2 regions of the Amycolatopsis sp. NPDC051716 genome follow, and region 2 is predicted to be linked to the other one. Evidence: riboswitches for the same ligand, from Rfam matches in the RefSeq annotation. Region 2 holds a riboswitch; the other holds the start of a gene.

Region 1 (14,494 bases), on a different contig from region 2:
AACGAGCTGACGCCGTCGAGGGAGACGCAGATCGCACTCGAGCAGCCGGGGTGCCTGCACGCGAACATGGATCTGTTCAAATGGGCGTACAAGCTCGACCCGTTCGTGCCCGCGGAGCTCGTGGCGGACTGTTTCGAGCTGGCGGTCGAGATCCGGACCCTGGACATGCGGGCGAGCCCGTACGACCTGGCGGAGCTGGGCTACCCGCCGGTGCGGATCGAGACGGCGGCGGGCCGGGCCGAATACGCCCGGGCCCAAGGCGAGTTCGCCCGCCGGGCGGCGCCGCTGCGTCATCGCCTGATTGCGCATTGCCATCGCCTGGTCAGCGCACAGCACCCTGAGCACGACCCACTGTGAGTCAGATTATTCTCTCTCCGATACTCACCTGTTAGGGTGATAACGGTTTGATTGCATAGCAGCGCGTGCTTGGCATGCGCTCACCCCGAAAGGATGACGGATGGGGCGACACTACCGGGACGAGGAGCCGGTGCCGCACCCTCAGGACCGCACGCCCAGCGTGCCCCCCGAGGGGCGCAGCGAGGCTTCCGGCGCTTTCCGCACCCCGGGACGCAGCTCCATCTCGGCCGCCTTCGGCATCGCGGGCCGAGGTTCCACCGCCCGTGCCCAGGGCGAGTCATCCGGTTCGGCTTTCTTCACGGAAGGGGCGGAGGCGCCCGGCTACCCGCCCGAGAGCGGCGGAGCGAACCCGGCCGCCCGGCGAGGCGAGGCTTCGGGTTCGTACCCCGTCGCGGGCGCTCGCCGCGGGGAAGCTTCCGGGTCGTACCCCGCCGCGGGCAGGGGCGAGTCCACGGTGACTCGTGCCCCGCGCCGCGGGGAGGCTTCGGGTTCGTACCCGGTCGCCGGCGGTGATTCGACCGTCACCCGCGCGCCTCGCCGCGGTGAGGCCTCCGGTGCCTACCCCGTCACGAGCAGCGAAATCACCACGACCCTTTCGCGCCGGGGGGAAGCTTCCGGCGCTTACCCGGTCGCCGGCAGCGAGACGACCGCCGCCCGCCGAGGGGACGTGCCCGGTGGCCACCCCGTCGCCGGTGGCGAAGCGACCGCGCCTCGCACCGGCCGCCGAGGGGAAGCCTCGGGCGCCTACCCGGTCGCCAACGGCGAAACCGCCACCGGTCGCCGCGGTAAAACCTCCAGTGCCCACCCGGTCGCCAACGGCGAGACCACCACCGGCCGCCGCGGCGACACCTCCGGCGCCCACCCGGTCGCCACCGGCGAGACCGCCACCGGCCGTCGCGGCGAGGCCTCGGGCACCTTCCCGGTCGCCAACGGCGAAACCGCCACCGGCCGCCGCGGCGACACCTCCGGTGCCCTCCCCGCCGCCGACAGTGAAACCACCGCCGCGTACGCCACCGTCGGGAGCACCGGTACCCCCGCGCGCTCGCGCCGCAAGGGCGGCGACCGCTCGGCCCCGGACCGCACCGAAACCCCCGGCTCCGGCAGATCCACCCGAGCTGCCCGCCGAGCCGGAGCCTCCGGTGCCCACCCGATCGCCGGCCCCGCCGGAGCGACCGGCGGCTTCCCCGCCGATTCCGCCGCTCCCCGCGCGCGCCGCAAGGGCGGCAAACCCGCCGGCCGCCACCCCGAATCGGCCGCCGAGCGGACCGAGGTCATCGCCCGGCCGGACGACGAGCTCGCGGCCCCCGGGGTTTCCCCCCTCGCCGACCGGGGCGACGACACCGGCGCCCGGACCGGTGACCGCGCCGCCCGCGGCGAAGCGCCCGGCTCTCCCCGCATCCTCGACCGGAGCGACGACACCGGCGCCCGGACCGCCGACCGCGGCGACAGTGCCGGTCCCGAGCACGGCGTCAGCACCGGCCTCGACCGCAGCGAGCGCAGTGACACCACCGGCCCCGACCGCGCCGGGCGCAGCGACAGCACCGGCCCCCACCGGGCCGGCCGCAGCGAGGGCACCGGTTCGCACCGGATCGTCGGCAAGACCGCCGACGCCACCGGGTCGCACCGCATCGTCGGGAAGAAAGCTCCGCGCCGGCGGATCGCCGGCTGGCCGATCGCCTGCATGGTGCTGGCCGTCCTCATCGGGCTCGGCGTCGTCGGCTGGAACTGGGCCGACAACGAGCTCAACAGCCGCGCCGAGGCGCAGGCCGCCAGCTGCGACGGCGGGACCGCGCAGATGCGGATCGTCGTCACCCCGAGCGTGCAGAAGCCGGTCACCGCCGCGGCCGACCGGTGGAACCAGGCCGCCACCGTCGTCCACGGGAAGTGCGTGCGCATCACGATCGAAGGCAAGCCGTCGGCGCAGGTGCTCGACGCGCTGGTCGGCCGGGCGAAGGTGGACTCCATCGGCGGGCTCCCGGCCGCGTGGCTGCCCGAATCGTCGTACTGGGTCAGCGAGCTCACCACCAAGAAGCCGGAGATGATCGGCTCGCCCGCCCAGTCGGTGGCGAACGCGCGCTCGGCGGACTACCCGTTCATCGGGCTGGCCGGGCCGGGCATCGACGACACCGCGCTGCGCGCCGCCCAGACCTTCCGCGAGTACCTGGAGCAGCCCGCCCAGCAGGCCGACTTCGCCGCGGCGGGGATCAAGTCCACCTAGCCGCTAGACGCGCGTGCCGTTGTCGAGCTCGGCCACCACGGCGACGTCGTCGTCGGCCAGTTCGAAGTCGAAAATCCCGAAGTTCTCCCGGATCCGGGTGGTGGTGGCCGACGCCGCCACCGCGACCGTCTCGTTTTGCAGATGCCAGCGGAGCACGATCTGGGCCGGGGTCTTGCCGTACTTGGCGGCGAGCGCGGTGACCGTCTCGTCCGACAGCAGCGCGGCGTTCGCGGCCGGGCTGGCGGCGGCCGTGACGATGCCGCGCTCGCCGTGGAACTCGCGCAGCGGGAGCTGCTGCAGCCACGGGTGCAGCTCGATCTGGTTCACCGCCGGCACCGAGCCGGTCGCGTCGATCAGCCGGCGCAGCTCGGAGACGCCGAAGCCGGCGACGCCGACCGCGCGGACCCGCCCGTCCGCCCGCAGCCTGCTCAGGGCGCGCCAGGTATCGGTGAACGCGCCCTGCGTGCCGTCCAGCAGGCACAGGTCGGCCCGCTCGAGCTGGAGCGCTTCCAGCGCCTGGTCCGCGGCCCGGCGGGCGGTGTCGTACCCCTGGGCGGGCACGTGGAAGCTGACGAAGAGGTCTTCGCGGGGCACGTCGGCCGCGGCGAGCTCCGCGCCCACCGCCGGCTCGGTGCCCGGGGTCGTGTCGATGCCGCGGTAGCCGGTGTCGAGAGCGATGCGGACGGCCCGGCCGGTTTCGGCCGGGGACAGGCCGGCGACGCCGAACAGCAGCTGGGGGATGCGGACTCCGACGGACAGGGCGAGCGAAGGCGGGACGGCCATCAACCGGTGATCCTCACTTCGGATGCTGCGCGGACCTCCATCATCCCACCCGGGCGGCCCGCTCGCGCAGATACGCCGCCGTCGCCGGGTCGGCCGGGAAGAACGACTCGATCACCAGTTCCGCCACGGTGACGTCCAGCGGGGTGCCGAACGTGGCGACCGTGCTGAAGAAGGTGAGGTCGGTGCCCTCGTGGCGGAACTCGAGCGGCACGAAGATGTCACCCGGTCCGGGGACCTCGACCTCGGGCACGGGCTGGTCGCAGGGGTACCCGCGCAGCTCGTCCAGGAGCTCGGCGAGCCCCGCGTCCGCGGTCTGGGCCACCTGCCGCCGCAGCCGGCCGAGCAGGTGGGCGCGCCACTCCCCCAGGTTGCGGATGTGCGGGGCCATGCCGTCGGGGTGCAGGGTCGCGCGCAGGACGTTGGTGGTCAGCCCGGCCGGGATCCCGGCGACGAAGAGGCCGGTGGCGGCGTTGGCCTCGACGAGGTCCCAGTTCCGGTCGACGACGGCGGCCGGGTACGGCTCGTGGCCCGCGAGGAGCTGCCGCACGGCCCGGCGGACGGCGTCCATCCCGGGGTCCCCCAGCGCGCTCTCGGTGTACGCGGGGGCGTAGCCGGCGGCGAGCAGCAGCCGGTTGCGCTCCCGCAGCGGGACGTCGAGGTGCTCGCCGAGCCGCAGCACCATGTCCCGGCTCGGCTTGGACCGCCCGGTTTCCACGAAGCTCAGGTGGCGGGTGGAGATGTCGGCCGAGATGGCCAGGTCGAGCTGGCTGATCCGGCGCCGGTCGCGCCATTCCCGCAGCAGTTCCCCGACGGGCCGCTGCCGTGTCTGCACCATGGTCGTCACGCGAGCGACGCTACGGCGATCACCGAGCCGCTGCCATTACTTCGCGGGTAATGGCCCGGCATTACCTCCCGCGTAATCGACGGGCCGTCGCGGCGCCGCCAGAGTGGGTTCCAGCAGCGGGACAGCCGAACCGGTTGTCCCCCAACGAAAGGAACCAGTCATGAGCGACGTCCGCACCCTCGTCGAGCAGTACATCGCGGCCTGGAACGAGACCGACGCCGACAAGCGCCGGGCCCTCATCGCCGACGTCTTCACCGCCGAGGCCGGCTACACCGACCCGCTCGGCGCCGTCACCGGGCACGACGGGATCGACCAGTTCGTCGCCGGGGCGCAGCAGCAGTTCGGTGGGCTCACTTTCAGCCTGCCCGCCGAGCCCGACGCCCACCACGACCTCGCCCGCTTCCAGTGGTACCTCGGCACCCCCGGCGCCGAGCCGGTCGCCATCGGGTTCGACGTCGTCGAACTGGAAGCCGGGAAGATCGCCAAGGTGCACGGGTTCCTGGACAAGCTGCCCGGCTGAACCCGTGGGGGCTCCCCGGCGGGAGCCCCGACGGCCGTCAGGCCTTCAGCGCGCCCCGCCAGCGGACGGTCGGGCGGAGCTTCTCCGGGTTCACCCGGTGCTTGTTGGCGCCCACGATGTCGAACATCGATTCGATGAGCGTGTCCGACAGCAGGTGCGGCTCCAGGCCCAGCCCGACCAGCCCGGTGTGCTTCACGTTGTAGTAGTGCTCCGGTGCCTCGGTGCGCGGGTTCTCCAGCTGCTCGATCTGCACCGGCCCGGGGAACCGGTCGGCCACCAGCTCGGCGATGCCGGCCACCGGCATGCTTTCGGTCATCTGGTTGAACACGCGGAACTCCCCCGGCTCGGCCGGGTGCTCGACGGCCAGGCGGATGCACTCCACGGTGTCGCGGATGTCGATCAGGCCGCGGGTCTGCGTGCCCTTGCCGTACACCGTCAGCGGCTGGCCCAGCACGGCCTGGATGACGAACCGGTTGAGCACCGTGCCGAACACCGCGTCGTAGTCGAAGCGGGTCGCCAGCCGCGGGTCCAGCGCCGTCTGCGGCGTCTGCTGGCCGTACACGATGCCCTGGTTGAGGTCCGTGGCGCGCAGGCCCCACGCGCGGCAGGTGAATTCGATGTTGTGGGAATCGTGGACCTTGGTCAGGTGGTAGAACGAACCCGGCCGTTTCGGGAACAGCACGCGGTCGGAGCGGCCGTTGTGCTCCAGCTCCAGCCAGCCTTCTTCGATGTCGATGTTCGGCGTACCGTATTCGCCCATCGTGCCGAGTTTGACCAGGTGGATCGCGGGGTCGATCTCCGCGATCGCATAGAGCAGGTTCAGCGTCCCGACCACATTGTTGTGCTGCGTGTACACCGCGTGTTCGCGGTCGATCATGGAATACGGCGCCGACCGCTGCTCGGCGTAGTGGACGACGGCGTCCGGCGCGAACTCCCGCACCGCCCCGAACAGGAACTCCGCGTCGAGGAGGTCGCCTTCGTAGCTGGTGATCGTCCGGCCCGACACCTCGCGCCAAGTCGCGATCCGGTCGGCGAGGGATTTGATCGGGACCAGGCTTTCGACACCGAGTTCGGCGTCGTACCCGCGCCGCGCGAAATTGTCGAGAACGGCCACCTCATGGCCTTTGTCCGATAAGTGCAACGCGGTCGGCCAGCCCAGATATCCGTCACCGCCGAGAACCAGCACACGCATTGTGCCGCCCTTCCTGCTCGTTTACGCCACCCGAACGCTATAGATCACGTGCTGATGAAGACCTGGCAATGAGCTGTGAATCTCCTATGCGTAAGGGGGTCGGACGGCGGCGCGGCCGGCCCGCGGGGAGGATGGGAGCATGACGACCGTAACCAACGGCGTGCGGGCCCGCACGGCGGAGAAGACCCGCCGTCGCGGCTGGGCCCGGCTGGCGCGCGCCGCGACCACGTCGGTCGCCGCCACGGTCCTCAGCCAGGTCGTGCTGCTCGCCGTCCTCGCCACCGGCGGCGCCGCGGCCCTGGCGAGCACGCTGGCCTGGGCGGCCGGGGCGGTGCTGAACTTCCTGGTCACGCGGCGCTGGGTGTGGGGCCGCACCGGGCGGCCGCGCGTCCGGCGCGAGCTGCTCCCGTACCTCGCGGTGATCGGGCTCGGCGGGCTGGCGTCGATCGGCCTGACCACCCTCGCCGGCTCGCTGCTGTCCCCGCTGGGCCTGCCGCACTTCTGGTGGGTCGTGCTGGTCGACGGCGCGTACGTCGCCAGCTACGCCCTGGTGTTCGTCGTCAAGTTCACGCTGCTCGACCGGTTCGTGTTCGGCCGCGGCGCAGCACGTACCCCCGCCACCACGTCCCCGTCATGACCCGGGCGTAGTTGGCGCCGTAGACCAGGCTGCCGCCCTTCTTGCTCTTGCCCGCCTTGCGCAGCCGCATGCTCATCGGCAGCTCGACGACGCGGGCGCCGCGGGCGGTGACGCCGAGCAGCAGCTCCGACGACTGGTACTGCGGCTCGCGCAGCGGGACCGAGCAGGCCAGGTCCGCCCGCATCGCGCGGAAGCCGAACGACGTGTCGGTGATCCGCCGGGCCGTGAGCACCGACGCCAGGATCGCGAAGACGCGCACGCCGAGCCATCGGACGCGGCTGTCGGCTTCCTCGTGCCCGAGCCGCCGGGACCCGGTGACGAAGTCCGCGGTGCCCTCGACGACCGGACGCACCAGCGTTTCCAGCTCGCTGTTGTCGTACTGGCCGTCGGCGTCGGTGGTCACGATGTACTCGGCGCCGGCTTCGGCCGCGAGGTGGTAGCCCAGCCGCAGCGCGGCGCCCTGGCCGCGGTTGCGGGGCGCGACGCACACGTACGCGCCGTGCGCCTCGGCGATCGCGGCCGTGTCGTCGGTGCCGCCGTCGACGACGACGAGGACGTCCACCCGCATGCCGAGGCACTCGTCCGGCATCTTCTCCAGGACTTCGCCGATGCCGCCGGCTTCGTTGTAGGCGGCGATGACGACGGTCAGCGGCGCCAGTTCCGGGTCCGGGTGGCGGCCGCGGAAGTCGGCGAGGGCGCCGGAGTCGACGTCGGCGGGGAAGGCGGCGAGCCGCTTCCGGCTCGCCGAGGTCAGCGTGGTGAAGCCGAGCGCCCCGGCGACGGGCAGTAGCACGAGCGCCGGGAGCTGGTAGCGCCACGAGAACTGGAACACCGCCGAGGCGAACAGCAGGAGGAGCCCGCTCGACGCCGCGAACAGCGCCCCCGCCTGGGCCCGGTCCAGGGGCTTCTTGCGCCGCACCACCGGCAGCAGGCCCAGCAGCGCACTGAGGCCGAGCACCCCGCCCGAGACGTAGCCGCCGTCGAGCTGGTAGTCGCGGAGGATCTTCGCCAGTGGCTGGTCGACGCTCGCGACGACGCCGTCGTTCTGCAGCGTGACCAGGTCGATCAGCGACTGGTCGGCCCACTGCGGGTACGTGAGCTGGAACTGCCACCGGTCCAGGGGGACGTCGGTCAGGCCCTGCTCGCGGGTCCAGGCGAAGCTCTTGGCGAAGTCATCCAGGATCGCTTCGGCGACGTCGCGGGGCTGCTGTTCCAGGACGTCGACGGCGAACTCGTGGGCCAGCGCGGCCTTGTCCGCGCCGGGCGGCAGCGGGCCCGGCCAGTTCGGGTCGAGGTCGGCGTGGGTGTAGTTGTCGACGAGCCGCTTTTCACGGGGTTCGGCCGGGCAGAACACCCGCAGCACCGGGTCGAGGTGGAGGTTCGCGCAGTCGGCGACGGCGGCGGTCCGGCCGTAGAGCATGTTCCCGGACGGCCCGCTCAGCCCCCACTTGCCGGTTTCCGCGTGCACCCGCGCCGCGTACGGCACGAGCACGGCGAGCAGGCCCAGGAGGCCGACGCCGGCCCGGCGCCAGCCCGCCCACCGCCGCCACGCTCCCCCGGCGACCACGAGGAAGACCAGCAGCGGGAGGGCCAGGGAGATCCCGATCAGCCGCGTCAGCACGCCGAAGCCGAGCAGCAGGCCCGCCGCGCCGGCGCGCTTCCAGCCCGGTGTGCCCCGGCCGAGCAGCAGCCAGAGGAGCCCGAGGAGGACGGCCTCGAACGTCACCTCGGACATGATGTTCTGCTCGATCTGCAGCTGATAGGCGTCGAGCAGCACCGGGGCCGCGGCGAGCGCGGCGACCCACGGGCGGCCGCCGAGACGCAGGACCAGCCCGTAGACGCCGATCGCGATCAGCACCCCGCCGGCGTGCTGCACCGCGGTGACCCAGGCGAGCCCGCCGACCGCGAGGAGCGGCCGCAGGACCAGGTCGTAGCCGATCGGGTCGAGCTGATCGGCCCGCAGGGCGTGCAGGTTGTCGATGTAGCGGAACGAATCGATGAACAGCAGCGCGGGCCGGTAGGCCAGCCAGGTCAGCACCCGGAGCGTGATCGCCGGGACGAGCAGGAGGAGCAGCAGCCAGTGCCGGCGGAGAAACGGTGTCACGGCGTCTGGAGGCCGGAGAAGTACTTCCACGCCGTGGCCAGGCCTTCGGTGAGCGAGACCTCCGGGGAGTAGCCGATGGTCTCCGCGCTCGCCGAGACGTCGACGACGACCGCGGGCATCTCCCCGGCCGGCGCCTCGACGTGCTCGACCGGCAGCTCGGCGCCGGTCACCTCGCGCACGGCTTCGACCATCTCGAGCACGGACACCGAGCGCCCGGCACCGACGATCGCGCGGCCCGAATAGCCGCTGCCGAGGGCCAGCAGGATCGCGCGGACGACGTCGTCGACGTGCACGAGGTCGCGGCGCTGGCGGCCGTCGCCGTAGACCCGGACCCCGGTGCCGGTCAGCGCGGCCCGCATCATCCGCGGCACGAAACTGTCCTTGTGGGACATTCCCGGGCCGTAGACGTTGGTGAACCGCAACGCACACGTGGTCATGCCGTACGCCCCGGCGTAGCCCGACAGCAGCATTTCGCACGCCGCCTTGGTGGCGCCGTACGGCGTCAGCGGGCGCAGCGGTAGGTCCGGGGTGATGGTCGCGGTGCCGACGTCGCCGATCACCGCATTGGTCGAGGCGAGCAGGAACTTCGGCACCTCGCGGCGGCGCGCGAGCTCCAGCAGCTCCTGGGTGACCAGGACGTTGTCGGCGAAGGTGTCCTCGGGCAGCTCGACCGACTTCAGCACCGACGTCAGCGCGGCGAGGTGCACGATCGCCGCGGTCTCGCCGGTCACGGCCTGCTCTCGGACGGCGGCGTCGCGGAGGTCGCCGGTCACCACGCGCACGCCGTCGCGGTCTTCGGGGAACGGCACCCGGTCCACGACGGTGACCGGGCCGCCCCGGTCGCGGAGGGCGCGCACGACGGCCCGGCCGATGAAGCCGCTGCCGCCGGTCACGACCACGGACGTCCGATCAGGACCGGTCCCACTCACCATGGGCGTCAACCTACCCGGCGTTCCTGTGCGCCCGCAGTGTGCCCGCACCGGCGGAACCCGGCTTCAGGCGAAGGCCTCCGGCGGAGGGCACGAACAGACCAGGTTGCGGTCGCCCGCCGCGCCGTCGATGCGGCGGACCGGGGGCCAGATCTTCGGTGCGGCCGTCCCCGCCGGGAACACCGCGGTTTCGCGGCTGTACGGCCGATCCCAGTCGCCCGCGACGCAGCGGGCGGTGTGCGGTGCCTGCCGCAGCGGTGAGGCCTCGAGGGGCCACTCCCCCGCCGCGACGCGGTCGATTTCGGCGCGGATCGCGATCATCGCGGCGCAGAAGCGGTCGAGCTCGGCGAGGTCTTCGCTCTCGGTCGGCTCCACCATCAGCGTGCCCGCGACCGGGAAGGACATCGTCGGCGCGTGCAGCCCGTAGTCCGCCAGCCGTTTCGCGACGTCGTCGACCGTGACGCCGGTGGCCTTCGTCAGCGGCCGGAGGTCGAGGATGCATTCGTGCGCCACCAGCCCTTCGCGGCCGGCGTACAGCACCGGGTAATGATCGGCGAGGCGGCGGGCGGCGTAGTTGGCGGTGGCCACCGCCACGAGCGTCGCCCGGCGGAGCCCTTCGGCGCCCATCATCCGGATGTACGCCCACGAGATCGGCAGGATCGACGCGCTGCCCCAGGGCGCCGCGCTGACCGGGCCGACGCCGGTGGCCGGTCCGGCCGCCGGCTGCAGCGGGTGGTTCGGCAGGAACGGCGCCAGGTGCGCCCGGACCCCGATCGGGCCGACGCCCGGCCCGCCGCCGCCGTGCGGGATGCAGAACGTCTTGTGCAGGTTGAGGTGCGAGACGTCGGCGCCGAAGCGGCCGTACTGGGCGACGCCGATCAGCGCGTTCAGGTTGGCGCCGTCGACGTACACCTGCCCGCCCGCGTCGTGCACCGCCGCGCACACCTCGCCGACGGTGTCTTCGTAGACGCCGTGCGTCGACGGGTAGGTGAGCATGATCGCGGCGAGATCGGCCCGGTGCTCGTCCACTGTGGACCGCAGGTGGGCGAGGTCGATGTTGCCCGCCTCGTCGCAGCGGACGACGGCGACCCGCATGCCCGCCATCACCGCGCTGGCCGCGTTCGTGCCGTGCGCGCTGGCCGGGATCAGGCAGACGTCCCGCGCGTGCTCGCCGCGGGCGCGGTGGTAGGCGCGGATGGCGAGCAGGCCGGCGAACTCGCCCTGACTGCCCGCGTTGGGTTGCAGGGAAACCGTGTCGTAGCCGGTGATCCGGGCGAGCCAGGCGCTCAGGTCGGCGACCACGGTCAGGAGCCCGGCGGCGTCTTCGGCCGGTGCGAACGGGTGCAGGCCGGCGAACTCCGGCCAGCTGATGGGCTCCATCTCCGCCGTGGCGTTGAGCTTCATGGTGCACGAGCCCAGCGGGATCATGCTGCGGTCGAGCGCGACGTCGGAGTCCGCCAGCCGCCGGAGGTAGCGCTGCATCGCGGTTTCCGAGCGGTGCGCGTGGAACACCGGGTGCGTGAGGAATTCGCTCGTGCGCCGCAGCGGGGCCGGGAGGGCGTCGGCGGTGTCCGCGTCCAATCCGTCCACATCGGACACGGAGACGCCGAACGCCTTCCAGACGCCGGAAAGCCGCTCGCGGGTCGTGGTTTCGTCGCAGGCGATGCCGACGTGGTCGTCGTCGATCCGGCGCAGGGAGATGCCGAGGTCGCGCGCGGCGGCGACAATGGTGTCCGCCCGGCCGGGCACCGCCGCGACGACCGTGTCGAAGAACTCGCCGTGCACGACGTCGACACCGCCCTCGGCGAGGCCGGCGGCGAGCACGGTGGCCATCCGGTGGGCGCGCAGCGCGATCGACCGCAGGCCCTCGGGCCCGTGGTACACCGCGTACATCGACGCCATCACCGCGAGGAGGACCTGCGCGGTGCAGATGTTGGACGTCGCCTTCTCGCGGCGGATGTGCTGCTCGCGGGTCTGCAGGGCGAGCCGGTACGCGGGCGCGCCGTCGGCGTCCTTCGCGACGCCGACCAGCCGGCCGGGCAGCTGCCGTTCCAGGCCCTTCCGCACGGCGAGGTAGGCGGCGTGCGGGCCGCCGAAGCCGAGCGGGACGCCGAACCGCTGCGTCGAGCCGACGGCGACGTCGGCGCCGAGCTCGCCGGGCGGGCGCAGCAGGGTGAGGGCGAGGGGGTCGGCGGCGACGATCACGGCCGCGCCGTGCTTCTTGGCCTCGCCGATGGTCAGGTCGAGCTCCCGGACCGCCCCGGACGCGCCGGGGTAGGACAGGAGCACGCCGAAGAAGTCACCGCCGAGCCCGAGCCCGGTCAGCCCCTGGGAGAGGTCTTCGACGACCAGTTCGATGCCGAGCGGCTCGGCCCGGGTCCGAAGCACGGCGAGGGTCTGCGGCAGGGTGTCTTCGTCGACGACGAACCGGTGGGAGGTCCCTCGCCCGGCCCGGCGCACCAGGGTCATGGCCTCGGCGGCCGCGGTGGCCTCGTCGAGCAAGGACGCGTTGGCGACGGGGAGCCCGGTCAGGTCCGCGACCATGGTCTGGAAGTTGAGCAGCGCTTCGAGCCGCCCTTGGGAAATCTCGGGCTGGTAGGGCGTGTAGGCGGTGTACCAGGCCGGGTTCTCGAGCACGTTGCGCCGGATGACGGGCGGGGTGACGGTGTCGTGGTAGCCGAGCCCGATCATCGAGGCGGTCAGCCGGTTGCGCCCGGCCAGCTCCCGGAGTTCGGCCAGCGCCTGCGCTTCGGAGGCGGGCGGAGGCAGTTCGAGGGGCTGCGCGGACTCCCGCAGCGACGACGGCACGGCCCGTTCGGCGAGTTCGTCGAGGGAGGCGACGCCGATGACGTCGAGGATGTGGCGGAGTTCGTCCGGTCCGGGCCCGATGTGCCGGTCGGCGAAGGGAAGACCCTGTTCCAGGGAGGCGAGTGACGGCTCCACGAGACCTCCTCCGAACGGCATGCCCGCCTGACCCGACCTTAGTTCACGAGGTGACCACGGCGGGGGTCCGGGGGCGGAGCCCGCCGGGCGGGGTGTGGGGGTTGCACCCCCACAAGACACTCCGAAGGGTTCGGGCGAGCGCATGCCGCGAGCACGGCTCGCCCAAACCCGGAGGAACCCTCCCCGCTCTGTCTGACCCCGAAGGGCGCCTGAGAGTTTCGCCCGCAGGTTGAACCGGGCTTGCACCGTCGGCGGGGCCATCAGGCTGTGTCCTGACGACCCGCTTTCCAGAGGCGTCTCGTCCGCGCGGTCCAGGGTGCCTGAGAGGTTCCGGGGAGGACTTGCTCCTTCGGCGCCGAGCTCAAGGTGTGGCTCGGACTCTCCCGCGCGGATTCGTCGACCGCACGGTGAACCTTACTCTGTCTGCCGCAGTGGTGATCAACCGGTCTTGCGGGCGTTGCGGCGCTGAGTGAGTTCGTCCGGTTGGTGCGTCTCGACGATGCCGCCGTCGGCGCGTTCGGCCGGGAACTCGTGGATGGTGCCGCTGATCTCCTGCATCGCGCCGCTGACGGCGATGCCGAAGACGCCCTGGCCGCCCTGGAGCAGGTCGACGATCTCCTCCGGAGAGGTGCACTCGTACACCGTGGTGCCGTCGGAGAACAGCGTCACCCGGGCCAGGTCGCGGACGCCGCGGACGCGCAGGTGGTCGACGGCGACCCGGATGTTCTGGAGCGAGACGCCGGTGTCCAGGAGCCGCTTGACGACCTTGAGGACCAGGATGTCCTTGAAGGAGTACAGCCGCTGCGAGCCGGAGCCGTGCGCGGTGCGGATGCTGGGCGCGACCAGTTTGGTGCGGGCCCAGTAGTCGAGCTGACGGTAGGTGATGCCGGCGATCTGGCACGCCGCCGGACCCCGGTAGCCCACCAGCTCGTCGGGCAGCGAGTCATCGGGGAACAGTTCCCCCTGCTCGCCAGTCGCGACCCCGACAGGCTGCTTCTCGGAACCAGCCTCGACCACGCAAGCCTCCCCTCGCCCGACCTGGTGGCCGGCGAATGACAGCCGGAGGAGTCCCAGGAGTGGGACCCGCCGGAGATCAACCGCCACGGTCCGGCCCCAGACCGTGAATCACACCGTGGCGATTTACCTCCTTCGACGGTAAGCGCCAGGAGAACACCGGTCAACGCGACGCGCGGCAACGCTCAACGGTCGGCTGAGCCTTTGAGCCGTTCGCCGTACCCCCACTCGTGGCCCGGCAAACCCGGTGGACATTTTTTACTCAGCCGAGTAACTTTTACTCATGCAAGTAAACACCGACCTCATGGCCGAACTGGGCCTCGGTGCCACCGAGGCCGCGCGCCGGGCGCAGATCATCGGGGCGACCATCGGCGTCCTGGCCGACCTCGGCTACCGCCGGACCACCTTCGCCAAGATCAAGGAGCGCGCTGGGCTCAGCAGCACCCGGCTGATCTCGTACCACTTCACGAACAAGGCCGGCCTCATGCAGGCCGTGCTCAGCACGGTCGTCGAGACCAAGGGCGCGTTCCTCACCGAACGCACCGGCGGCGGCCTCGACCCGGCCGACCGGCGCGGCTACCTGCGGGCGCACATCGAGACGTCGATCGCGTTCCTGCGGGCGTACCCGGAGTGCGTCCGGGCGCTGTCGGAGCTGGCCGCCAACTCCGACGATGCCGACGGCTGGGTGATGACGAAGGTGCTGGTCGACGACCTGCGGGTGCACGGCCTGGCCCGGCAGCTCAAGCAGGGCCAGGCCGACGGCACCTTCGGCGCCTTCACGCCCGAGGTGATGGCGATGTCGATCGCGCAGGCCATCGACGGTGTCGCCGCCGCCTACGCGGCCGACCCTTCGCTGGACCTCGAAACGTACGGGCGCGAAGTGGCGGACACGTTCGTCAAAGCGACGGCGCCTTGAGGACCCGGTCGAGCCGGTCTTCGATGCGGGCCTTCGG
Region 2 (14,494 bases):
TGGGGCGCTTGGGGTGTTCCCGGCCGGCTCCGGCACTCAGCGCGGGTAGCGGGCGCCGTTCACCGTCACCCTCAGGGTGTAGACCGAGCTGGAAGCCGTGATGAACAGCTCGTTTCCCCGTGCGCCGCCGAACGTGAAGTTCGAACACACCTCCGGGATCCGCAGCTTGCCGATTCTCGTGCCGTCCGAAGCGAAACAGTGCAGGCCGTCGTGGGCCGCCGCCCAGACCTGGCCTTCGCTGTCCACCCGCACTCCGTCGAAGCCGCCGCTGTCGCTCGTCGCGAAGATCTCGCCGCCGGTCAGCTTTCCGCCTTCCGCCACGGAAAACACCCTGATGTGGCTCGGGTCCTGGCGCGTGTCCGCGATGTACAACCGCGACTCGTCCGCCGAAAACGCCAGGCCGTTCGGCCGGCTGAAGTCGTCCGCCACGATCGTCACCGAGCCGTCCGGGGCCGCGCGGTACACGTGGCAGGCGCCGATCTCGCTCTCGGCTCGGTACCCCTCGTAATCGCTGTCGATTCCGTAACTCGGGTCGGTGAACCAGATTGACCCGTCCGAGTGCTCGACCACGTCGTTCGGGCTGTTCAGGCGCTTTCCTTGATACTTCGACGCCAGCACCGTGATCGAGCCGTCGTGCTCGGTGCGCGTCACGCGGCGGGGCCCCTGCTCGCAGCTGATCAGCCGGCCCCGGCGGTCCACCGTGTGGCCGTTCGCGTACCCGGACGGCTGACGGAACACGCCGACCTGGCCCGTTGTCTCGTCCCAGCGCATTGTTCGGTCGTTCGGGATGTCGCTGAACACCAGGTAGCGGCCGGCCGGGAAGTACGCCGGCCCCTCCGTCCAGCGGCAGCCCGTGTGCAGGCGCTGCGTCCACTCGTCGCCGTTGACGCGCGCGAACCGCTCGTCCAGCAGCTGGAAGTCCGTCTTGATCAGGTCCACCGCTCACTCCTCCTGAAGTTCTGTCAGGAGCATGATGGCCGAACCACCCTCCGCCGTGCACACTACTGTGCAATGCGTGGTACCTTCCCAAGCGTAAGACTGGAGGGTGCAGTGGAGATCAGTCAGCTGCTCAAGGGCGTACTCGATCTCGCCGTTCTCGCGGTGCTCCGCGACGAAGACGGCTACGGGTACGACGTACTGAGAAGACTCCGGGCCGCCGGCCTGGACGAGGTGGGGGACGCGTCGGTGTACGGGACGTTGCGCAGGCTCTACAAGGCCGGCTTGCTGACTTCGTACGTAGTACCCAGCGAAGAGGGACCGCACCGCAAGTACTACAGCCTGAACGAACCGGGCCGGGTCCGGCTGGCGGAGTCCGGCAAGACGTGGCAGAGCTTCGCATCGACGATGAACGTGCTTTTGGGAGAGGCAGCATGAGCGACAAGCCGACGGCCGTGCGGGTGTATCTGGCGCGGGTCCGGACCGCGCTCGCCGACCTGCCCGCGAGCGAGATCGAAGAGATCCTCGAGGACGTCCGCCCGCACCTGGCCGAATTGGAGGCCGAGCTGGGGGAGGGTGCCCGCGTCGAGGCCCTGATCGAACGGCTCGGCTCGCCGGAGAGCTACGCCGCCGAACTGCGCGCGTCCGGGGGGTACCCGGCGCCGGGGGAGGACGGCACGCAGGTGCTCGCGACGGGCGCGCCCAGCCTGGCGAAGCCGCGGATCGCGTTGTGGGGCCTGGTGTTCTGCTCGCTGGGGCTCGCCCTGCTCGCGTTCAGCGCCACCGTCTCCCGCAGCCTGGACGCCTTCAGCGGCTTGCTCCTGTTCGCGCCGGTCTTCTTCGTCAGCCTGGCGCTGCTGCTGCGCGGCGGGATCGAGCCGGTGCTGGCGCTGCCCGAAGTGCGGTGGCTGCGCGCCACGGTGGCGAAGGGACGCGACCAGGAGGACACCGGCAAGTTCCTGCGTTATGCCGGTTCGCTCAAGCCGGCGTGGTGGGTGGTGTGCGCCGTCGTGCTGGTCGCGTTCGGGCTGCTGCTCATGCTGCGGCACCGGAGTGCGGTGCTGCTGCTGCCGCTGCTGATCCTCGCGGCCGTCGGGGCGCTGTGGGCGGGCCCGCGGGTCCGCACCGACCGGCGGCTGCTGTGGATGGCGGTGCCGATCTCGGCGTTCGTCATCGGGGGTGCCCTCGGCGGGTTCGGCATCGCGATCGACCTGTTCGCCCACGGGAGCAGCTACTCGGGTCCGACGTCGTACTCCTCGTCTTCGGTCGACCACTACGGCAACGACCAGCTGACCTACGGCGGCCGCGACGTCGAGAACGTCTACGCCTTCGACGCCGAAGGCAAGCCGCTGACCGAGGTCTACCTCTACGACGAAGAGGGCAGGCCGCTCACCGTGACCCGCTACGCCTGCGAACCCGCGACCGGCGGCACGCGCAAGCTCGGCGAGGACAACCGGTTCCCCCGGCCGAAGATCGAGCAGGGCGTCACCGACGACCAGGGCAACTACAACGGCTACAACGGCCACCGCGGCGCCTGCCGCGAGCTCGCCGGCGTGCCGTTCAGCGCGGCGATCCCGAAGGTGACGGTGCCGGCCGCGACCCCCACGCCGCTGGCGTCACCGACGCCGACACCGACCAGGTAAGGGGCCGCGAGGGCGCGTTCACCCGTTGCGAACGCGCCCGAAACGCCGGGCGAACGTGCGCGTGCTGAGCTGGGCGGGTGACGCCATCCACGGACAGCTTCGCCCCGCGCACCCGGGTCGTCCACGGGTACGAGCGCGCCTACCGGATGGCCGGGCGCGGGCCGGCCCTGCTCTTCCTGCACGGCATCGGCGACGACTCGTCGACCTGGCTGGAGCTGCTGGCGTCGCTGTCGGCCGACTTCACGGTGATCGCGCCCGACCTGCTCGGCCACGGCTCGTCGGCCAAGCCGCGCGCGGACTACTCGGTCGCGGCCTACGCGTGCGGCATGCGCGACCTGCTGACCACCCTCGACGTCGACCGGGTGACGGTGGTCGGGCACTCGCTCGGCGGCGGTGTCGCGATGCAGTTCGCCTACCAGTTCCCGGAGCGGTGCGAACGCCTCGTGCTGGTCGGCTCGGGCGGGGTCGGCGCGGGCGTCCACCCGCTGCTGCGCCTGGCCGCGGCGCCGGGGGCGGGGCTGGTGCTGCCGCTGCTGGGGACGCCGCCCGCGGTGGCGGCGCTGCGCGGGTTCGCGGGGCTGCTGCGGCTCTTCGACGACGCGGACCTCGACTACGTGCTGACCCGGTACGTGCGGCTGGTCGAGCCGGGCACGCGCTCGGCGTTCCTGCGGACGCTGCGCTCGGTCGTCGACTGGCGCGGGCAGGTGGTCAACATGCTGGATCGGTGCTACCTGACCGAGGGCATCCCGACGCTGCTGGTGTGGGGCACGGAGGACCGGGTGGTGCCGAGCGGCCACGCGCTGCGGGCGCACCGGGCGATGCCGGGCAGCAGGCTGGTCCTCTTCGAGGGCGCGGGCCACTTCCCGCACCGGTCGGATCCGGAGCGGTTTCTCGAGATCTTGCGGGAGTTCTTGGCGGAGACGCCGGCGGCGCGGTACGACCGCGCGGGGTGGGGGAAGCTGCTGCGGGCGGGGCGTCCGGTAGGAGCTCCCGAGGCGGCGGGGGTTCCGGACGTGCCGACGGTGTCGTCGGGGACTTGAGCGGGGGGCGCGCGGGCTTGCCGGGTGGCTGAGTGATCGTGGAGGCGGCCTCCTCGGTGATTCCCGGGGGCGGGTCGCCTCGGTGAAGAAAGGGCAGCGGCCGGGAGGCGCCGCCGGCGCGGGACGACCGCGCGAGTTGGGGGAAGCTGCTGTGGGCGGGGCGTCCGGTGGAAGCTCCCGAGGCGGCGGGGATCCGGACGTGCCGCGCGCGGGTCGTCCGGATGAGCTCCGGAGACGGCGCGGTCCCAGGAGTGCTGTGCGCGGTTCGTCCGGGGGAGCTCCGGAGGCGGCGGGGGTGCCGGACGTGCTGTGCGCGGTTCGTCCGGGGGAGCTCCGGAGGCGGCGGGGGTGCCGGACGTGCTGTGCGCGGTTCGTTCGGAGGAGCTCCGGAGGCGGCGGGGGTGCCGGACGTGCTGTGCGCGGTTCGTCCGGGGGAGCTCCGGAGGCGGCGGGGGTGCCGGACGTGCTGCGCGTGGGTCGTCCGGGGGAGCTCCGGAGGCGGCGGGGGTGCCGGACGTGCTGCGCGCGGGTCGTCCGGGGGAGCTCCGGAGACGGCGCGGTCCCAGGAGTGCTGCGCGCGGGCTGTCCGGAGCGGCTATTGGATCCGGCGGGGGTTCCGGACGTGCCCGATCGTGTCGCCGGGCACCTGAGCAGCCCCCGTTTTCCACGCTACCGGCGGGCGCCGACAACTTCCGGCCGCCGGTGGGCCGGTGTGGATGATCGGGGCGCCGGCTCGGCGTTGTGGACAACCCGGGCCGCGCTTGCCGAGGACGCCGGGAACTGTCGGACCCTCCCGGTAGCGTGGAATTCGGGGGCTGCTCAGGCACGACGAAGGCCGCCTCCCGGGGGAGGCGGCCTTCTCGGTCGACAACCGTCAGTGACCGAACGCACTCCGCGCCGCCAGGTCCGCCAGCAGGGCGCGGCCCTTCTCGGCGTTGCGGGGCTGGGACAGGACGTCGTAGCGCCGGGCGACCAGCTGGCTCTGGGAGATGAACCCGCGCTTGTTCCGGTTCGCCGCGTAGCCCAGCGCGCCGAAGAGCAGGTTGAACCCCAGACCGGCGACGAGGCCGATGACGATGGGGACCAGGCCGGCGCCCGGGTTGAGCAGGCTGAGCATCAGGCCGAGGAACAGGCCGAACAGCGCGCCGGACGTCGCCGCGCTGCCGAGGACCTTGCCCCACGTCATCTTGCCCGCGACCCGCTCGACGAGCAGCGGCTCCACGCCCACGATCGTGACGTCGGTGACGGGGAAGTCGGTGCCCGCGAGGTGGTCGACCGCCCGCTGTGCCTGCTCGTAGGACTCGTACGAACCGATCGGCCAGCCGGTGGGCAGGGTCGGCAGCTGGGGCCGGGCCTGCTGCTGTCCGATCGTGGTCTGCTGCGTGAATGCTGTGGTCATCGATCTCACCTCTCTTGTCCCGTTCAACGTGCGGGGACCCCCTTTTCCTCCCGGACGAGCGAATTCACAGGCTCTTCTCAGCCGGGCAAGCCGGACAATCCGGCCGCCACTTCAATGGTACAAAAAGATACCTTATTTCGGGTTGACCCAGCTCGGGTGACCGGGTAGGAAGGACCGGCAAAGGATTCATACCAAACCTTTGGGGCGACGGATGGCACGCAGGCGAGGCATGCTCACGCTCGACGAACTCCGGGCGCGCGTGGACGCGGGCACGATCGACACGGTGCTGGTCGCGCTCACCGACATGCAGGGCAGGCTGCAGGGCAAGCGCTGCTCGGCCGAGTACTTCCTCGACGAGGTCGTCGGCCACGCCACCGAGGCCTGCAACTACCTGCTCGCCGTCGACGTCGACATGAACACCGTCGGCGGGTACGCGCTCTCCTCCTGGGACAGCGGCTACGGCGACTTCGTGCTGCGCCCCGACCTCGAGACGCTGCGGGAAGTCCCGTGGCAGGAGGGCACCGCGCTCGTCCTCGCCGACGTCGAGCGCGTGCAGGGCGGCCCGGTCTCGGTGTCGCCGCGCCAGATCCTGCGCGGCCAGCTCGACCGCCTCGCCGAACGCGGGCTCGCCGCCTTCGTCGGCACCGAGCTCGAGTTCATCGTCTTCGAAGACACCTACGAGGCCGCCTGGGACAAGCGCTACCACGGCCTCAAGCCCGCCAACCAGTACAACGTCGACTACTCGATGCTCGGCACCGCGCGGCTGGAGCCGCTGCTGCGCCGCATCCGCAACGACATGGCGGGCGCCGGGCTCTACCCGGAGTCGGCCAAGGGCGAGTGCAACCCTGGCCAGCAGGAGATCGCCTTCCGCTACACCGATGCCCTGAGCACGTGCGACAACCACAGCGTCTACAAGAACGGTGCCAAGGAGATCGCCGCGCAGGAGGGCAAGAGCCTCACCTTCATGGCGAAGTACAACGAGCGCGAGGGCAACTCCTGCCACATCCACATCAGCCTGCGCTCCACCGAGGGACGCGCGGTGCTGGCCGGGGACGGCGAGCACGGCTTCTCGAAGCTGATGGAGCACTTCCTCGCCGGCCAGCTCGCCGGACTGCACGAGCTGACCTATTTCTTCGCGCCGAACATCAACTCCTACAAGCGGTTCGTGCCCGGCAGCTTCGCCCCGACCGCGATCGCCTGGGGCACCGACAACCGCACCTGTGCGCTGCGCGTCGTCGGGCACGGCGAGTCGCTGCGCGTCGAGAACCGGGTGCCGGGCGGGGACGTCAACCCGTACCTCGCCGTGGCCGCGCTCATCGCCGCCGGGCTCCACGGCATCGAGAACGAGCTGGAGCTCGAAGAGCCCTTCACCGGCAACGCCTACCACTCCGGCCTCGGTACCGTCCCGACCACGCTCCCCGAAGCCGCCGCCGCGCTCGCGGAGAGCGAGCTGGCGCGCGAGGCGTTCGGCGAAGACGTCGTCGACCACTACCTGAACGCGGCGAAGATCGAAATCGACGCCTACAACGCCGCCGTCACCGACTGGGAGCTGATCCGTGGCTTCGAACGGCTCTGACGCGAATCGGGGCAAGCCCGTCATCGGCCTCACCAGCTACCTCGAACCGGCGAAGTTCGGCGTCTGGGAAACCGAAGCCGTGCTGCTGCACCGGGTCTACGTCGACTGCGTCGTCGCGGCGGGCGGCCTCCCGGTGCTGCTCCCGCCGGTGTCCGGCGGGTACGACCGGCTGATGTCCACTGTGGACGCCCTGGTGCTCACCGGCGGCGCCGACGTCGAGCCCGCGCGCTACGGCCACGAGCCGCACCCGGCCACCTACGTCCGGCCGGAGCGGGACGCCTTCGAGTTCGGCCTGTTCGAAGCCGCGCGCAAAGCGGGCAAGCCGGTGCTCGGCGTGTGCCGCGGCCTGCAGGTGATGAGCGTCGCCCTCGGCGGCACCCTGGCCCAGCACCTGCCCGAAAGCGCGGGCACCACCGAGCACCAGCCCGCGCCCGCGACCTTCGGCCGGGGCACGGTCACGCTCGCCGAAGGCAGCCGGGCGGCGGCGATCCTCGGGCCCGAAACCAAGACGCTGTGCTACCACCACCAGGCGATCGACCGGCTCGGCGCCGGGATGGAGGCCGTCGGGTGGGCGGCCGACGGCACGATCGAGGCCGCCGAGGTGCCCGGCGAGTTCGTCCTGGGCGTGCAGTGGCACCCCGAGCAGGACAGCGACGACCTCCGGCTGTTCCAGGCTCTCGTCGAAGCGAGCAAGGAGAGGGAATGACCAGCAGTTTCGACGTCCTCAACCCGGCCACCGAAGAGGTGGTGCGGACAGTGGCGCTGACCAGCGCCGAAGAGACCGACGCGGCGATCGCCCGCGCGCACGCGGCGTTCCCGGCGTGGCGCGCCGTCACCCCCGGCGACCGCGCGCGGCTGCTGCGCCGCTTCGCCGACGCCGTCGAGGCCGACATCGAGCACCTCGCGCGGCTGGAGGTCGAAAACTCCGGGCACACCATCGGCAACGCCCGCTGGGAGGCCGGCAACGTCCGGGACGTCCTCAACTACTACTCGGCCGCGCCGGAACGCCTGCTCGGCAAGCAGATCCCGGTCCCGGGTGGCATCAACGTCACCTTCCAGGAGCCCCTGGGCGTGGTCGGCGTGATCGTGCCGTGGAACTTCCCGATGCCGATCGCCGGCTGGGGGTTCGCGCCCGCGCTCGCCGCCGGGAACACCGTCGTCCTCAAACCGGCCGAGCTGACGCCGCTGACCGCCATCCGGCTGGCCGAGCTGGCGCGCGAGGCGGGCATCCCGGAGGACGTCTTCCAGGTGCTGCCCGGCAAGGGATCCGTGGTCGGGCAGCGGTTCGTCGAGCACCCGGCCGTGCGGAAGGTCGTGTTCACCGGCTCGACCGAGGTCGGCAAGCAGATCATGGCGGGCTGCGCGGCGCGGGTGAAGCGCGTGACGCTGGAGCTGGGCGGCAAGAACGCCAACATCGTCTTCGCCGACTCCGACCTCGAGAAAGCCGCGGCGACCGCGCCCTACGGCGTCTTCGACAACGCGGGCCAGGACTGCTGCGCCCGCTCGCTGATCCTGGTGCAGGCGAGCGCGTACGACCGCTTCATGGAGCTGCTGGAACCCGCGGTGCACGGCGTCGTCGTCGGCGACCCCGGCGACGAGAAGACCGAAATGGGGCCGCTGATCTCGGCCGCGCACCGGGAGAAGGTCGCCTCCTACGTGCCGGACGACGCGCCCGTCGCGATCCGCGGCACCGCCCCCGCGGGCCGCGGCTTCTGGTTCCCGCCGACCGTCGTCACCCCGCCGGACCTGCGGCACCCGGTCGCCGCGGAGGAGGTCTTCGGCCCGGTCGTCGCCGTCGTGCCGTTCGCGGAGGAGGCCGACGCGATCCGGATGGCCAACGCGACCGAGTACGGCCTGTCCGGGTCGATCTGGACCCGCGACGCCGGCCGCGCGTTCCGGGTCGCGCGCGGCGTCGAAGCCGGCAACCTCTCGGTGAACTCGCACTCGTCGGTGCGCTACTGGACGCCGTTCGGCGGCTTCAAGCAGTCCGGCCTCGGCCGCGAACTCGGCCCGGACGCCGCCGCGGCGTTCACCGAAACCAAGAACGTCTTTCTGAGCACGGAGGAGTAATGGTCCAGCGTTTCGAAGGGCGCGTCGCGGTGATCACCGGCGGCGCCAGCGGCATCGGGCTCGCTTCGGCCCGGCGCCTGGCGAGCGAAGGGGCGAAGGTCGTCATCGGGGACCTGACGCCGGATTCGGGCAAAGCCGCGGCCGACGAGATCGGCGGCGCGTTCATCCAGACCGACGTCACCGACGCCGAGCAGGTCGAGAACCTGTTCCACAGCACGGTCGAGCAGTTCGGCTCGGTCGACGTCGCCTTCAACAACGCGGGGATTTCGCCGCCCGAGGACGACTCCATCCTCACCACCGGCATCGAGGCGTGGGAGCGCGTGCAGCGCGTCAACCTGACGTCGGTGTACCACTGCTGCAAGGCCGTCCTGCCGCACATGCAGCGCCAGGGCAAGGGTTCGATCATCAACACGGCGTCGTTCGTCGCAGTGATGGGCGCGGCGACGTCGCAGATCTCTTACACCGCGTCCAAGGGCGGGGTGCTCGCGATGAGCCGCGAGCTCGGGGTGCAGTTCGCGCGGGAGAACATCCGCGTCAACGCGCTGTGCCCGGGGCCGGTGAACACCCCGCTGCTCAAGGAGCTGTTCGCGAAGGACCCGGAACGCGCGGCGCGGCGCCTGGTGCACGTGCCGGTCGGCCGGTTCGCCGAGCCCGAGGAGATCGCGGCCGCGGTCGCCTTCCTGGCCAGCGACGACGCCAGCTTCATCACGGCGTCGCAGTTCCTGGTCGACGGCGGCATCTCCGGCGCGTACGTCACCCCGCTCTAACGCTTGGTCGGTTTCTTGACGCCGTAGACCTCCCGCAGGTGGCGCCAGGCCGCATTGAGCTTCTTGCGCTCTTCGGACAGCAGCCGTTCGCGGCGGCGCAGCACGCGGACGGCGATCTCGGAGGCGAGGAAGGCGCCGGCGGCGAAGGTCAGCCCGCCGACGATCAGGGTCAGGGCGAGGACGGTGGTGGTCATGGTGACCAGCGTCGGAGCGCCGCGGGCGGGTTGTCCCCGCGCAAAGCTAGCGGGTTTCGTTAGCTTTGTGAGGTGACGCACTGGCGCGCCGACGAGTGGGCGGAAGCGGTCCGGACGGGCATCCGCTCCCGCGGGCTCTCCCTGGACGAGGCCGCGCGGCGCATCGGCGTCCCGACGTCGACGCTGCGCAGCTGGATCGAGCACCGGCACGCGCCCAAGGTGACGGTGTTCGACCACTGGGCGCAGCTCGCCGAGGTCACCGGACTGACCGAAGCCGAGCTCCTGCGCGTCGCCGGCGTCCTGCCCGACAGCCTCGCGAGCCCGGTGCACGTCGCGCAGGCGGCGAAGGCGCTGCGGGAGGGCATCGACCGGGCCGGGCAGTTCCTCCGGCAGGCCACCGCGCTCGTCTACTCCTCGCCCGGCACGCAGGTGGCGAACGCGATCGCGGCGTCGCCGATCGACTGGGAGATGCGGATCCGCTCGGCCACCCGCGGCGACGAGGTCCGCGTCACCTACCACCACTACGTCGGGATCGTGCCGCCGCGGGACTTCCCCTACTCCGACGCCGAGGTGCGGCGGATCATCGAGCACGACGTCCTCGGCGAGCTGTGGCGGCCGCTCGGGCTGTACTGGCGGGTCGCCGAGGTGCACGACTGGCACGAGCCGCCGCGGCTGGTCATCCAGGTGCCCGAGCAGGAGGCGACCCGCCCGCCCGTGCCGTCGCCGGTCGTCACCGCGCCGCCGGTGGTCGTGCTGTCGCCGATCTGGGGGTACGGCGAGCTGCTGGCGTCGCTGGTCGCCGACGGCCTCGGGTTCGGCAACGTCGACTTCCGCTACTTCGGCCTCCCGGACGCGATGGCCGACCGCGTCCGGATCACCGCCCGCGAGCTGGCCGAGCCGGCGCCGCGGCTGGTGCACTCGGTGCCGCCGATCATGCTCCTGCACGGACTCGCCGTGCCGGACCTGACCGGACGGCTCCCGGTCGTGGTCCGCTACGGCCCTCGCATGCGCGCCCGCGCGGCGCGGATCTACCGCGAACCGCTGCTCGAAGCCGGGTTCGACGATCCTGAAGAAGGCGCCCGCGCGATCGAGGAGGCGATTTCGGTCCCGGGGGGCTGCGCGTACTTCGAGGTGACCCTGGCCGACGAGGACGTCTTCGACGGCGACCGCCCCTCGCTGGACCGGCTCAACGACTCGGTGGCGTGGCACGCCGAGCAACTCGTCGAGCAGGTCCTGCTCGGCGCGGGCCTGCCCCCGGTGCCCGTGGGCGGACCGTTGAAACGCCTGGTCCTGCCCTCGGGCCGGGTGCGACGGCCCCCGGCGCTGGCCGGGCAGGTCGCGCACCGGGTCGCCGAAGGTCGCGAATGACTCATTCGAGACCTCCGACGTCCCGAATGAGTCATTCGCGACCTCCCGGGGGCGCGGTCGAGGCGGGGTCGAGGATCACTGTGGTGTTGCCCGGGTGAAGTAGACGCCCGTGGGAAGCGCCGGGTACCGTAGCCGCCACAACTGCAGATCGGGCCGTCGAGCCGAGGCGGGAGAGCCCTCACGAAGTCGGTGGGGCACCGAAGGAGCAAACTCCCCGGAATCTCTCAGGTACCTGCTACCGCTTCGTGCGAGGCCACTCTGGAAAGCAGGCGCACCCGCGCCTCACCCAAGGTGAAAGCCGTGTCCCGCACGGTGAAACTCTCAGGTGCCATGACAGAGGGGGAGTTCCCAGCGCACCGTTCTGCCCGGTGCCCGGCCCGAGGAGCTCCCCATCACGTCTACGCAGTTCGACGCCCGCCACATCGGCCCGTCCGAGGCCGAACGCGCGAAGATGCTGGCCGAGTGCGGCTACGGCAGCCTGGACGCCCTCGTCGGGGCCGCTGTCCCGAGCGCCATCCGCGCCACCCGTGACCTGCGGCTCCCGCCCGCCGCGTCCGAAGAGGAAGCCACCGCGGAGCTGCGCGCCCTCGCCGCCCGCAACCGGCCGATGACGCAGATGATCGGCCTGGGCTACTCCGACACCGTCACCCCCGGCGTGATCCGCCGCAACGTCCTCGAGAACCCGGCCTGGTACACCGCGTACACGCCCTACCAGCCGGAAATCTCCCAGGGCCGGCTCGAGGCCCTCCTCAACTTCCAGACCATGGTCGCCGACCTGACCGGCCTGGCCACCGCGAACGCCTCGCTGCTGGACGAGTCGACCGCCGTCGCCGAAGCCGTCACGCTGATGCGCCGCGCGTCGAAGGCCAAGTCGAACAAGGTCGTCCTCGACGCCGAGTGCCTGCCGCAGACCATCGCCGTCGTGCGCACCCGGGTCGAGGCCCTCGGCATCGAGGTCGAGGTCCGGGACCTGCTGACCGGCCTGCCGGAAGAGTTCTTCGGCGTCGTCGTCCAGTACCCCGGCGCGTCCGGCGTGCTGCGCGGCCGCGGCTTCTACCACGCGATTTCCGAGTCGGCGAAGGCCGCGGGCGCTCTGTTCACCGTCGCCGCCGACCTCCTCGCGCTCACCCTGATCACCGCGCCCGGCGAGTTCGGCGCCGACGTCGCCGCCGGGTCGACCCAGCGCTTCGGTGTCCCGCTCGGCTACGGCGGCCCGCACGCCGGGTACATGTCGGTCCGCGCCGGCCTCGAGCGGTCGCTGCCCGGGCGCCTGGTCGGCGTCTCGGTCGACGCCGACGGCAACTCCGCCTACCGGCTCGCGCTGCAGACGCGTGAGCAGCACATCCGCCGCGAGAAGGCGACGTCCAACATCTGCACCGCGCAGGTCCTCCCGGCCGTGCTGGCCGCGATGTACGCGGTCTACCACGGCCCGGACGGCCTGAGGAAGATCGCCCAGCGCGTCCACGGCCTCGCCGCGGGCTTCGCCGACGCTCTCCGCAAGACCGGCGTCGAGATCGTGCACGAGTCCTTTTTCGACACCGTCGTCGCGCACGTCCCGGGCCAGGCCGCCGAGGTCCACGCGGCCGCCCGCGAAGCCGGGATCAACCTCGGGCACGTCGACGCCGACCACGTCCGGGTCGCCTTCGACGAGGTCAGCACCCCCGCGATCACCGCGAAGGTCCTGCGCGCGTTCGGGGTCGACGAGGACGTCCGAGACGGTGTCGCGCTGCCCAGCGGCCTGGCCCGCGAGAGCGGCTTCATGGGGCACGAGGTCTTCGGCACCCACCGCTCGGAGACGGCGATGCTGCGCTACCTGCGTCGCCTGGCCGACCAGGACTACGCGCTCGACCGCGGCATGATCCCGCTCGGCTCCTGCACGATGAAGCTCAACTCCACCACCGAGATGGAGCCGATCAGCTGGCGGGAGTTCGCGGGCATCCACCCGTTCGCCCCGGCCGAGGACGCCGAGGGGTACCACACGCTGGTCGCCCAGCTGGCCGAGTGGCTGGCCGAGGTCACCGGCTACGACCAGGTGTCGCTGCAGCCGAACGCGGGCAGCCAGGGCGAGCTCGCCGGCCTCCTCGCGATCCGCGCCTACCACCGCGCGAACGGTGACGACGCTCGCGACGTCTGCCTGATCCCGTCGTCCGCGCACGGCACCAACGCCGCGTCCGCGGTGCTCGCCGGGATGCGCGTGGTCGTCGTGAAGTGCACCGACGAGGGCAACGTCGACCTCGCCGACCTGCGGGCCAAGGTCGACGCCCACCGCGACACCCTCGCCGCGATCATGGTCACCTACCCGTCCACGCACGGCGTGTACGAGCACGACATCGACGAGCTGGCCAAGATCGTCCACGACGGCGGCGGCCAGGTGTACGTCGACGGCGCGAACCTCAACGCCCTGCTCGGCCTGGCCAAGCCGGGCGAGTTCGGCGGCGACGTCTCGCACCTGAACCTGCACAAGACCTTCTGCATCCCGCACGGCGGCGGTGGCCCCGGCGTCGGCCCGGTCGCGGTGCGCGCGCACCTCGCGCCCTACCTGCCGAACCACCCGCTGCTCGACGCCGCCGGCCCGGAAACCGGCGTCGGCCCGATCAGCGGCGCGCCCTACGGCTCGGCGTCGATCCTGCCGATCTCCTGGGCCTACGTCCGGATGATGGGCGCGCCCGGCCTGACCGCGGCCACGAAGGTCGCTGTGCTGGCCGCGAACTACGTCGCTTCGCGGCTCGCGCCGCACTACCCGGTGCTCTACACGGGCCAGGACGGCCTGGTCGCGCACGAGTGCATCCTCGACCTGCGGCAGATCACCAAGGAGACCGGCGTGACGGTCGACGACGTCGCCAAGCGGCTCATCGACTACGGCTTCCACGCGCCGACGATGTCGTTCCCGGTCGCGGGCACCCTGATGGTCGAGCCGACCGAGTCCGAGGACCTGGGCGAGATCGACCGCTTCATCGCCGCGATGATCGCCATCCGCGCCGAGATCGACGAGGTCGCGAACGGTAAGTGGAGCGCCGAGGAGTCGCCGTTGCGGGGCGCCCCGCACACCGCCGAGACGCTGGTCGGGGCGTGGGACAAGCGCTACGACCGCGAGCTGGCCGTGTACCCGGCGGGTGTTTCGCGGAAGAACAAGTACTGGCCCCCGGTGCGTCGCATCGACGGCGCCCGCGGTGACCGTAACCTCGTCTGCTCCTGCCCGCCCCTCAACGCTTACGAAGGCTGAGCCCCAGTGTCACGCGCTGAAGTGTCCAAAGAAACCTCCCTGCACGGAGTCCACAAGGGACTCGGTGCGCTGTTCACCGACTTCGCCGGCTGGTCCATGCCGGTCCGCTACGCCAGCGAGCTGGCCGAGCACAAGGCCGTCCGCGAGGCGGCCGGGCTGTTCGACCTGTCGCACATGGCCGAAATCCACGTCACCGGCAAGCAGGCGGCCGACGTCCTGGACTTCGCGCTGGTCGGCAACCTCACCGGGGTCAAGCCGGGCCGGGCGCGGTACACGAT

What was found. A riboswitch is a leader RNA that binds a small molecule or an ion and turns the genes downstream of it on or off. The one in region 2 is predicted to bind glycine.
Region 1: another riboswitch for glycine. It lies ahead of gcvP (aminomethyl-transferring glycine dehydrogenase); the one in region 2 lies ahead of gcvP (aminomethyl-transferring glycine dehydrogenase).

What each region holds. Positions count from the first base shown of each region.
Region 1 covers NZ_JBFAZA010000011.1:32,437-46,930, reverse strand. The annotation lists gene AB0M30_RS16990 (3-methyladenine DNA glycosylase) at 1-357, shown strand, start outside; gene AB0M30_RS16985 (hypothetical protein) at 812-2,575, shown strand; gene AB0M30_RS16980 (aldo/keto reductase) at 2,579-3,358, opposite strand; gene AB0M30_RS16975 (helix-turn-helix transcriptional regulator) at 3,399-4,193, opposite strand; gene AB0M30_RS16970 (nuclear transport factor 2 family protein) at 4,363-4,722, shown strand; gene AB0M30_RS16965 (NAD-dependent epimerase/dehydratase family protein) at 4,760-5,914, opposite strand; gene AB0M30_RS16960 (GtrA family protein) at 6,054-6,551, shown strand; gene AB0M30_RS16955 (glycosyltransferase family 2 protein) at 6,481-8,655, opposite strand; gene AB0M30_RS16950 (NAD-dependent epimerase/dehydratase family protein) at 8,652-9,587, opposite strand; gene gcvP (aminomethyl-transferring glycine dehydrogenase) at 9,651-12,527, opposite strand; glycine riboswitch at 12,825-12,923, opposite strand; gene AB0M30_RS16940 (MerR family transcriptional regulator) at 12,966-13,544, opposite strand; gene AB0M30_RS16935 (TetR/AcrR family transcriptional regulator) at 13,825-14,457, shown strand; gene trxA (thioredoxin) at 14,438-14,494, opposite strand, start outside.
Region 2 covers NZ_JBFAZA010000010.1:192,849-207,342, reverse strand. The annotation lists gene AB0M30_RS16380 (SMP-30/gluconolactonase/LRE family protein) at 37-939, opposite strand; gene AB0M30_RS16375 (PadR family transcriptional regulator) at 1,051-1,374, shown strand; gene AB0M30_RS16370 (hypothetical protein) at 1,371-2,579, shown strand; gene AB0M30_RS16365 (alpha/beta hydrolase) at 2,657-3,619, shown strand; gene AB0M30_RS16360 (general stress protein) at 4,494-5,018, opposite strand; gene AB0M30_RS16355 (glutamine synthetase family protein) at 5,248-6,594, shown strand; gene AB0M30_RS16350 (gamma-glutamyl-gamma-aminobutyrate hydrolase family protein) at 6,575-7,300, shown strand; gene AB0M30_RS16345 (aldehyde dehydrogenase family protein) at 7,297-8,664, shown strand; gene AB0M30_RS16340 (3-oxoacyl-ACP reductase) at 8,664-9,431, shown strand; gene AB0M30_RS16335 (hypothetical protein) at 9,428-9,625, opposite strand; gene AB0M30_RS16330 (helix-turn-helix transcriptional regulator) at 9,698-10,993, shown strand; glycine riboswitch at 11,242-11,340, shown strand; gene gcvP (aminomethyl-transferring glycine dehydrogenase) at 11,385-14,216, shown strand; gene gcvT (glycine cleavage system aminomethyltransferase GcvT) at 14,238-14,494, shown strand, end outside.